DNA from 3 places in the Streptomyces sp. NPDC004327 genome. Region 2 is predicted to be linked to each of the others. Evidence: riboswitches for the same ligand, from Rfam matches in the RefSeq annotation. Region 2 holds a riboswitch; each other region holds the start of a gene.
What was found. A riboswitch is a leader RNA that binds a small molecule or an ion and turns the genes downstream of it on or off. The one in region 2 is predicted to bind cyclic di-AMP.

Region 1: linked by a shared signal. The riboswitch ahead of ACFYU9_RS33750 (transglycosylase family protein) and the one ahead of ACFYU9_RS17800 (peptidoglycan DD-metalloendopeptidase family protein) in region 2 are both predicted to bind cyclic di-AMP.
Region 3: linked by a shared signal. The riboswitch ahead of ACFYU9_RS00370 (transglycosylase SLT domain-containing protein) and the one ahead of ACFYU9_RS17800 (peptidoglycan DD-metalloendopeptidase family protein) in region 2 are both predicted to bind cyclic di-AMP.

Annotation. Positions count from the first base shown of each region.
Region 1 is NZ_JBIAME010000012.1:84,357-87,620, forward strand. Features, by position in the region: gene eno (phosphopyruvate hydratase) at 1-1,157, opposite strand, end outside; gene ACFYU9_RS33750 (transglycosylase family protein) at 1,408-2,112, opposite strand; cyclic di-AMP (ydaO/yuaA leader) riboswitch at 2,116-2,289, opposite strand; gene ACFYU9_RS33755 (transglycosylase family protein) at 2,548-3,264, opposite strand, start outside.
Region 2 is NZ_JBIAME010000005.1:27,385-30,648, reverse strand. Features, by position in the region: gene ACFYU9_RS17815 (helix-turn-helix domain-containing protein) at 1-231, shown strand, start outside; gene ACFYU9_RS17810 (DUF6126 family protein) at 250-399, shown strand; gene ACFYU9_RS17805 (tyrosine-protein phosphatase) at 418-1,215, opposite strand; cyclic di-AMP (ydaO/yuaA leader) riboswitch at 1,592-1,757, shown strand; gene ACFYU9_RS17800 (peptidoglycan DD-metalloendopeptidase family protein) at 1,762-2,733, shown strand; gene ACFYU9_RS17795 (SGNH/GDSL hydrolase family protein) at 2,909-3,264, shown strand, end outside.
Region 3 is NZ_JBIAME010000001.1:85,610-88,873, forward strand. Features, by position in the region: gene ACFYU9_RS00365 (aminotransferase class I/II-fold pyridoxal phosphate-dependent enzyme) at 1-1,299, opposite strand, end outside; cyclic di-AMP (ydaO/yuaA leader) riboswitch at 1,625-1,815, shown strand; gene ACFYU9_RS00370 (transglycosylase SLT domain-containing protein) at 1,820-2,632, shown strand; gene thpR (RNA 2',3'-cyclic phosphodiesterase) at 2,713-3,264, shown strand, end outside.

The DNA.
Region 1 (3,264 bases), on a different contig from region 2:
TGACCGCAGTTCACGGCGACGGCGAGGTCGGCGATGGTGACGTCCTCGGTCTCGCCGGAGCGGTGCGACATCATGCACTTGAAGCCGTTGCGCTGGGCCATCTCGACGGCGTCGAGGGTCTCGGTCAGCGAGCCGATCTGGTTGACCTTGACCAGGAGGGCGTTGGCGCTGCCCTCCTCGATGCCGCGGGCGAGGCGCTCCGGGTTGGTGACGAAGAGGTCGTCGCCGACGATCTGGACCTTGGCGCCGAGGCGGTCGGTGACGACCTTCCAGCCGGCCCAGTCGTCCTCGAACAGCGGGTCCTCGATGGAGACGAGCGGGTACGAGGCGACGAGCTCCTCGTAGTACTCGGTCATCTCGGCGGCCGAGCGGGACTGGCCCTCGAACTGGTACTTGCCGTCCTTGTAGAACTCGGACGCGGCGACGTCGAGCGCGAGCGCGATGTCCTTGCCCGGGGTGTAGCCGGCCTGCTTGATGGCCTCGACGATGAGGTCGAGCGCGGCGCGGTTGGACTCCAGGTTCGGGGCGAAGCCGCCCTCGTCGCCCAGGCCGGTGGACAGGCCCTTGGCGTGCAGGACCTTCTTGAGGGTGTGGTAGACCTCGGCGCCCCAGCGCAGGGCCTCGGAGAAGGACTCCGCGCCGATCGGGGCGATCATGAACTCCTGGATGTCCACGTTGGAGTCGGCGTGCGAGCCGCCGTTCAGGATGTTCATCATCGGAACGGGCAGCAGGTGCGCGTTCGGGCCGCCCAGGTAGCGGAAGAGCGGGAGGTCGGAGGCCTCGGAGGCGGCGTGCGCGACGGCGAGCGAGACGCCGAGGATGGCGTTGGCGCCGAGCGAGCCCTTGTTCTCGGTGGCGTCCAGGTCGAACATCGCCTGGTCGATCAGGCGCTGCTCGGTGGCGTCGTAGCCGACGAGCTCCGGGCCGATCTGCTCGATGACGGCGAGGACGGCCTTCTCGACGCCCTTGCCGAGGTAACGGTTGGGGTCCCCGTCGCGGAGCTCAATGGCCTCGAACGCACCAGTGGAGGCACCGGAGGGAACGGCAGCACGGCCGGTGCTGCCGTCGTCGAGGCCGACCTCGACCTCGACGGTGGGGTTGCCTCGGGAGTCCAGGATTTCCCGGGCTACGACGACGTCGATGGACGGCACGAGCATCTCCTTCTGGGATGTGACGCTGGTTGTGACGCATGCGGCAAGGTCTCGTTCGCCTTGCGACAAGAGCCTAACCGGCTCGGGGGCTCCGGCCAGCCGGGCGCCCGCCCCCTGGGACGAAAAAGGACCCAAGGGCATGCACAAGAGGACGAAAGACCTGGTTACCGATTAGTACGAAACGGCGACGAGACCGGCCCGGGGCGTAGTGCTCCGGGCCGGTCTCTCGTTCACCGCGGGGGGACAGCCGTCATGCTCACTTGAGGTGGAGCTGCTGGCCCGGGTAGATCAGGTCGGCGTCCTGGACGATGTCCTTGTTCAGCTGGAACAGCTTCTGCCAGCCGCCCTTGACGTGGTGCGCCTGGGCGATCTTGCTCAGCGTGTCGCCGGCCACGACCTTGTACTCGCCGTCGCCCTTCTTGACCTTCTTGCCGGTCGGGGTGGTGACGGTCTTGGCCGCGGGCTTCGGCGCGGTGCGCTTCTCGCTGCGGGTGGTCGGCTGCTCGGCGACGCGCTTGGGGGCCGGGGCGGCGGTCTTCGGCGCGGCCGGCTTCGGGGTGGAGACCTCGGCGGAGCCGCCGTCGTAGGAGGCGCCGGACAGGCCCACGCCACAGCTCGGCCAGGCGCCCTTGCCCTGACCCGCGAGGACCTTCTCGGCGACGGAGATCTGCTGCGACTTGGAGGCCAGGTCGGCGCGGGAGGCGTAGGCGGTGCCGCCGTACGCGGCCCAGGTGGAGTTGGTGAACTGCAGGCCGCCGTAGAAGCCGTTGCCCGTGTTGATGGACCAGTTGCCGCCGGACTCGCACTGGGCGACGGCGTCCCACTCGGAGGCGGTGGCGGCCGAGGCGGTGCCCGCGGTCATCAGCGGGGCGGCGACGGCGACGCCGGCGACACCGGCGAGCGTGACGACGCGGGTGGCCTTGGAGGGGCGGCGGTGTTTGCCCTTGCCGGAAAGCAGCATGGAAGTTCTCCTCACCGACGCCTGCGAGGTGAGCTGTCGGGTTCGGGCGAGTGAGTTGCCCGGCCGCGTGTCCTTGCACGCGGCTTCACCCCAAGCCGGTCGTCGGCCGTCTGTCTCAACGGCCGGGGCCGGCACTTACCTTGGGTCCCCCGCTCCTGCCTTCGGCGCTTGCGCGACGACTGTTCCCGGCGTCCGGCGGCAGGATTCGGCGTACCGGTCGGCGGGGCCCGCGGTGGCGAGCGGTCACGACCGTAGACACACGTCCGGGGGAAGTTCAAAGCCCATCAACCCGGAAAAATCGCCCCTACTTGCACTCCGTCAGGTGACGTTTGCGCAGGTGAGGGGCGACTTCAGCAAAGTGTGCGGACGCAATACCGCCGTTCGGCAAGAGAGACTCATGTCTCACTTGCGCATAAACGGACATTCAGGAGCTAATTACCCCTCAGGCGGAGCCTGGGCCGCCGGCGTCCCGAGGTCCAACTCAAGGCTCTGACCAGGCAGGATGAGGTTCGGGTCGGTGCCGACCGTCTTCTTGTTGGCGTCGTAGAGCGCGGTCCAGCCGCCGGGCAGGGCGTTCTGCTGTGCAATGTCCGACAGGCTGTCACCCGGCTTGACGGTGTATTCGTCCCCGTTGCCCGCCTTGTCCGACTCGTCCACCTTGCCGGTGGCGGCGTCACCGGTCGCCCCGTCGGCCGGAGCGGCGTGGCGCCCGGATTCGCGCGCGGTGTCCGTGTTGCCCGCTTCGTCTGTCGCGGCGTCACCGCGGTGCTTGCCCTTGCCCGAAGCGGGCGAGGTGGACGTATCGGGTGTTTCCGGCGTTACGGAGGTGTCGGGCGTGGCGGGAGTGGTGGGCGCGCCGGGAGTCGCCGGGGTCGTCGCCGGGGTCGTCGGCGTGGCCGAGTTCGAGGGGGACGAGGTCGACGGGGAGGCCGGGGCCGACGGGGAGGCCGGCGGCTCGGTGGCCTTCGTGCCCGACTCGGTGGGCAGCCCCTCCGTGCGGTTCGACTCGTGGACGGGGGTCGTGGACTGCTTGGGCGCTCCACCCGGTCCCGGGTCGACGGCGGGCTTCCTGCCGTCGTTCGTCAGGCCGGCGATGGGCGCGCAGGTGGCCCACTGGGTGTCGCCGGCGGCGAGGGCCTTGTCGGCGATCGC
Region 2 (3,264 bases):
GTCCACCCGGGCGAGGAGTGGATCCACGTCCTGGAGGGCCGGGTGCGGCTCGCGCTCGGCGAGACGGTGCACGTCCTCGATCCCGGGGACAGCGCCCATTTCGACTCGCTCACCCCGCACCGGATCGGTGCCGCCACCCAGGCCGGGGCCGAGCTGCTCTTCGTCCACACCCTGATGCAGAGCCCCGCCGCCGAGCTGTGCCTCGGCGACGGGACCCCGCACCGCCGCTGAGGTCCAGAAAGGAAAGACATGTCCGAGAAGTCCGTACCGGTCACCGGCGAGGAGCGCGGTGAGGGCAAGTTCCCCAAGGGCCTGGTGCTCCGGCTCTTCGCCTATCTGGTCGCCGGTCACCTCTTCGCCGCCTTCCTCTACCTGCTCTTCGCGATGGGCGCGAAGTAGCGGCGGCCCGCGCCGGGGCTACGCCTCCGTGAGCATCCGCTCGCGCAGCCGCTCCCGGGTCTCGGGGGCCAGCTTCAGGCCCTCGGCGAGATAGGCGTCGACCGAGCCCCAGGTCGTCTCGATCGCCTCGAAGGCGGCCCGCAGATACTCCGCCCGCGCGTCGAACAGCGGCGCGAGCAGCTCCATCACCTCCGGCGACATCGCGTCCGGGGCGGTGGAGCTGCGCTGCACCTTGTAGCGGCGGTGCGGGGCGTTGGACTTCAGGTAGTCCTCCTCGATCGCCCCGCGCTCGACCCCGAGCGCCAGCAGCGATATCGCGATCGCCAGGCCGGCCCGGTCCTTCCCGGCGGCGCAGTGCATCAGGACCGGGACGCTGTCCTCGGCCATCGCGTGCAGGACCCGGCTGTGCTCGGCCGTCTTCTCCACGATCATCTTCCGGTACGAACCGGACATCCGGGCCGCCGCCTTGCCGTCGGCCAGGAGCCCGCGCAGCTGCTCCACGTCGCCGGTGCGCACCAGGTTCCAGAACTCCTTGCCGTCGGCCGGGTCGCTGAGGGGGATGTTCACGTTCCGTGTCCCCGGAAGGTCCACGTCCGGTCCCTCGATCCGCCGGTCCGCGTCGTTGCGGAAGTCGAAGACCGTGTGCAGCGACAGGGTGGCGAGGAACGCGGCGTCCTCCTCGGTGGCGTGTGCCAGGTGGCCGCTGCGGAACAGCTGTCCGGGGCGCACCGCCCGGCCGTCCGTGGTCGGCAGGCCGCCCAGGTCACGGAAGTTGCGTACGCCGGCGAGCTCGGGCTCGGTGGTCGCTTGCGTCACGGTTGCTCCTGGTCTCTCGAGATCGGTTCCTCGGGCAATCATCCAGGGTCGGATGCCAGTGGCACACCCCCTCGGGGTGGGAATGGTCGATCTGTCCGTATTGTGGGTTTGGTGATAACGCGCCCTGGTTGCAGGGGAGATGGGAATCGGGGCGTGAGCAGCGTCATAAACGTGACGGACCGTGGCTGATCGTCTTTTTCGAATTCCTTTGGGGAAAGGGAAATCGAAGGCCCGTCATCGACGCAGGGTGACCGGAATTCCGGCCGGATTTCACGTGATCAAGAGTGGCCGGAAATCCATGGCTTGTTCGCGTCGACCCGGCTCGTCTAGCGTCGCGCTCAATCCGGACGGACCGCCGAATCCTGCCGCCGCCCGGAATCCGCACCCACCCGTGTCAGGCAGGAGCGGGGGACCCAGGTACTTTGCCGATCCCTCGACGCATCACGCTCGAAGGACGGCTCGGGGTGAAGCCGCGCGAAGGCGCGGCCGGACATCTCCAGTCCGAACCCGACAGCTCACCTCGCAGGCGACGGAGAGGAATTCGCCATGCCCGCGAAGGGTAAGCACCGCCGTACCAAGGCCAACCCGATCACCCGCGGGTTCGTCGCCGCCGGCACGGGTGGCGCCGTCGTCGCGCTCCCGCTGATCGGCGCGACCGGCGCCCACGCCGCCGAGCAGGCCGCCCCGGCCGCGGCCCCCCAGCGGGCCGTCGCCGCCGCGGCCCCCGCCGCCGTCACCCCCGCCCAGGCCCCGGCCGCCGCGTCCGCCGCCCCCGCGTCGTACACCGTGGTGCGCGGCGACTACCTGTCGAAGATCGCCTCCGAGCACCACCTGGCCGGCGGCTGGCACCAGCTCTACCGCGACAACCGCCAGGTCGTCGGCGAGAACCCCTCGCTGATCCTGCCCGGCATGAAGCTGGTCCTCGGCGGCAGGAACCACGCCAAGGCCCACCCGGCGACGACCGCCGCCCCGCAGTCCTCCGCCGACGGGCAGCGCGCCTCGCGCAGTGCCGAGCGCACGGCGAAGCCGGCCGCGGCCCCCGCCTCCTCCTCGTCCGCCGCTTCCTCCTCCTCGGCCTCGTCGTCCTCCGCGTCGACCGGCACGACCTCCTCCACCGGCTGGGTCGTCCCCGTCAGCGGTGGCATCTCCACCGCGTACAAGACGCCGGGCGCGATGTGGTCCTCCGGCTACCACACCGGCGTCGACTTCATCGCCGACACCGGCACGGCCGTCCACGCGGTCGGCCCCGGCACCGTCTACTCCGCCGGCTGGGGCGGCGCCTACGGCAACCAGATCGTCATCCAGCACGCCGACGGCACCTTCTCGCAGTACGGCCACCTCTCCTCGATCTCCGTCAGCGCCGGCCAGACCGTCACCGCCGGCCAGGTGATCGGCCTCTCCGGCGCCACCGGCAACGTCACCGGCCCGCACCTGCACTTCGAGATGCGCACCGGGCCGGACTACGGCTCCGACATCGACCCGCTGGCCGCCCTTCGCCAGCACGGCGTCGCGATCTGACGCGTCTGCCGCTTCGGACGCTTCTGGAGCGTCTGACGGACCATAAGCGGGGCCATCACCGATGGCCCCGCTTATTCCTGCTTGACGTGATCTTTACCTCGTGGCATATGTCACCCGCCGTCAACCCCTCCTTACGGTCGCGTAGGTCACACGCGTAAGGGAAAGATGTGGTCCCGTGGCAGACGATTCGAGATCACGAGACAAGAACGCATTCGGGTCGTACGCGGCGATCGGTGACAGCTTCACCGAGGGCGTGGGAGACCCCGGGCCCGACGGGAATTTCGTCGGCTGGGCGGACCGATTCGCGGTCCTGCTCGCCGACCAGCTGCCTGAGCACGACGCCTTCCGCTACGCCAATCTGGCCGTACGGGGGCGCCTTCTCGACCAGATCGTCACGGAACAGGTGCCGCGGGCGAAGGAACTCGCCCCGGACCTGGTGACCTTCTGCGCCGGGGGCAACGACATCATCCGCCCCGGGACCGACCCCGACGACGTCGCCGAGCGTTTCGAGCGCGCCGTCGCCGACCTGAC
Region 3 (3,264 bases), on a different contig from region 2:
GATCGCGCCGTACATGGCGTACGCGTCGAGCGAGTAGCTGTCGAGGTAGGCGACGTGGGATCCGGCCATCACCTGCGCGTAGTGGTGCGATTTGTGGCAGTTGCGGTCGACCAGGACCACGTCGCCCGGCGCCACCAGCGACTGCGTGACGATCTTGTTGGCGGTGGAGGTGCCGTTGGTGACGAAGTACGTCCGCCGCGAGCCGAAGGCGCGCGCGGCCAGGTCCTGCGCCTCCTTGATCGGGCCGTGCGGCTCCAGGAGCGAGTCGAGGCCGCCGGAGGTCGCCGAGGTCTCGGCGAGGAAGAGGTTCAGCCCGTAGAAGTTGGCCATGTCGTGGATCCACGGCGAGTGGACCACCGAGTTGCCGCGGGAGACCGGCAGCGCGTGGAAGACGCCGGCCGGCTTGCGCGCGTACTGCAGCAGGGCCGAGTAGAACGGCGTCCGGTAGCGCTTGCCGATCCCGCGCAGGATCGTCAGGTGCAGGTCGAGGACGTCCTCCTGCTGGAGGAAGACCGAGTCGAAGTCGCGCCCGATCTCGGTGGCCAGCTGCTCGACCGAGGCCTGCTCGACCAGATAGAGGTCGAGTTCGGGCCGCTCGTGCCGCACCGCCGTCGCCAGCGTCCTCGCCCGCTCCGCCGCCGTGAAGAAGTCGATGTCCGGGACGTCGAGCGCGGGCACCAGGTCGTCGAGCAGCGACAGGTCGAGCGCGGACCGGCCGCGGAGGTCGGGCCGGACGACGACCGCCTGGATCCACGGGTTGACCAGGACCGCGACCATGGCGTCGACGAAGCTCGGCACCGCGACGATGTCGTAGACGAAGGGGTCCTCCCGGCGGCGCAGCGCGCGCAGGTCCCGGGCGATCCGGGCCTGCTCGGCCTCGGAGAGGTCGGCCACCACCAGCACGTCGAACCGGGGCCGGGTGTCGACGGCGGCCTCCGCCTCCACCGCGTCGGCGGCCGGCGCCTCGGTCCCCGAGACCGCCGTCACCGACAGCGGCACGTCGCCGATCAGGCTGCGTCCGATCCGCTCCGCCTCCCGGCTGAGCTCCAGGTACGAGTCGGGCACCGCGAGCGCGCGCAGCTTCGCCGCCGCCTGCCGGCCGGGACGGCTCAGGTAATACGTGAGCACGTCGGCGTCCGCGAGGCCGCGCTCCAGGGCCGCCTGCCCCTCGCTCTGCTCGACGGGGTCGAGGTTCGGCATCGCCAGATGGCGCGCGCTGTCCGCGATCGACCACCAGAGGTCGGTGAGCAGCTGCGAAACGCTGTTGTAGGCGGAGACGGCGGGCTTCGAGGGGTCCATGAGGGCGATGCTAGGTGGGGGTGCATTATCCCGCAAACCGGACGATATTCCCGCATTCTCTTCAAATGACGAAATGCGGATGAGGTGCCCTATGAGGGCATTTGGCGGATAAGGCGGACCAGGGGTGGGGAGGGTGATTCGGGTCACGGCCCGCCCGGCCCGCCCGATGCTGGTGCGGCGTCAAGTCCGTACTCCCGGAAAAGGATTGGCGAATCGGCCCCGGTCAAGCGGAATGATCCTTTTGTGTTTCCGTGAAAGGTCATTTTCGGTTCGCCAATTCCGTCTTGTATTCGCCGTTTGTTTTCGCATACGGTCACGCCGCAACCGGACGGAAACGCCGAATCCTGCCACCGCCCGGAAACCGCACTCACCACACTCGTCCGGCAGGAGCGGGGGACCCAGGTTTGCCGCCGGTCCCGGGATTCCGGGGCGGCTAGGGGTGAAGCCGTGCTGCGCACGGCCGGGCATCTCCTGCCCGAACCCGACAGCTCACCTCGCAGGCGGAGGAGAGGAATTCGCCATGCGTGGACACGGTAAGCACCGACGTACCCAGCGCACCCCGCTCGCCCGCGGTCTCGCCCTCGCCGGGATCACCGGCAGCGCCGCTCTCGCCCTGCCGCTGGCCGGGGCCACCGGCGCCGTGGCGGCCGTGCCGCAGGCGGCACACACCGTCGCAGTCGAAAAGGCCGTGACCCAGCCGGCCGTAATCAAGGCCGTTCAGGCGGGCCCGGTCCGCTATTCCGTGATCGCCGGGGACTCGCTTTCCGCTATCGCCCGGAAGTACTCCGTCAAGGGCGGCTGGCAGAAGATCTACCAGGACAACCGCCGGGCCATCGGCCAGGACCCCCGGCTCATCCGGCCCGGTCTGACGATCACCGTCGACCCCACGTCCGCGAAGGCCCCGACGGCTCCGCGCTTCACCGGCACCGGCGCGAGCGCCACGGGCACCGTGGTCCAGGCCGCCGCCCCGGCCGCCGCCAAGGCCGCGACGACCGCCTCGACGGGCACGTACGCGAACAACCTCGACGGATGGATCCGCCAGGCCCTCGACGTCATGTCCCGCAACGGCATCCCCGGCAGCTACGACGGCATCTACCGCAACGTCATGCGCGAGTCCTCGGGCAACCCGCAGGCCATCAACAACTGGGACTCCAACGCCGTCGCCGGCACCCCGTCCAAGGGCCTGCTCCAGGTGATCGACCCCACCTTCCAGGCCTACCACGTGGCCGGCACCGCCAACGACCCCTACGACCCGGTCGCCAACATCGCCGCGGCCTGCAACTACGCCGCCGCCAAGTACGGCTCCATCGACAACGTCTTCGGCGCGTACTGAGCCTGCGTCCGAGGACGCCACCGCGTACCGCCCGGCCCCCGAATGGACCGGGCGGTACGAAAAGAGGTACGAAGGCCTGCGTGAAGGATCAACCTCAGGAGCACGCGAACCCCCGGGAGGCGACCGTCCGGGTGTTCATCGCCCTGGCACCGCCCGACGAGGCCAAGGACGAGCTGGCGCGCGAGCTGCGGCCCGCGTACGAGGCGTACCCGGCCCTGAGGCAGAACCGCATCGAGGACTGGCACATCACGCTGGCCTTCCTCGGCGAGCTCCCCGTCGCCGCCGTCCCGCCGCTGCGGCCGCCGCTCGCGGAGCTCGCCGCCGCCCGCCGGCCGCTGGACCTCGCCCTGCGCGGCGGCGGGCACTTCGACGGGCGCGTGCTGTGGAGCGGCATCGCCGGCGACCTCGACGGGCTGCACCGCCTCGCCGCGGACGTCCGCGCCGTCGTGAAGGCGCGCGGCATCCCCTTCGAGGACCGGCCGCTGCGCCCGCACCTCACCCTCGCCCGGGCCCGCCGCGGTGACACGGCCTCGGTGGCCGAGGTCGCCGCCGCTCTCGCCGGCTTCGCCGGCCGGCCCTGGCGGACCGAGCGCCTGCACCTGGTCGGCAGCAACTTCGGACGCGGCCCCGGG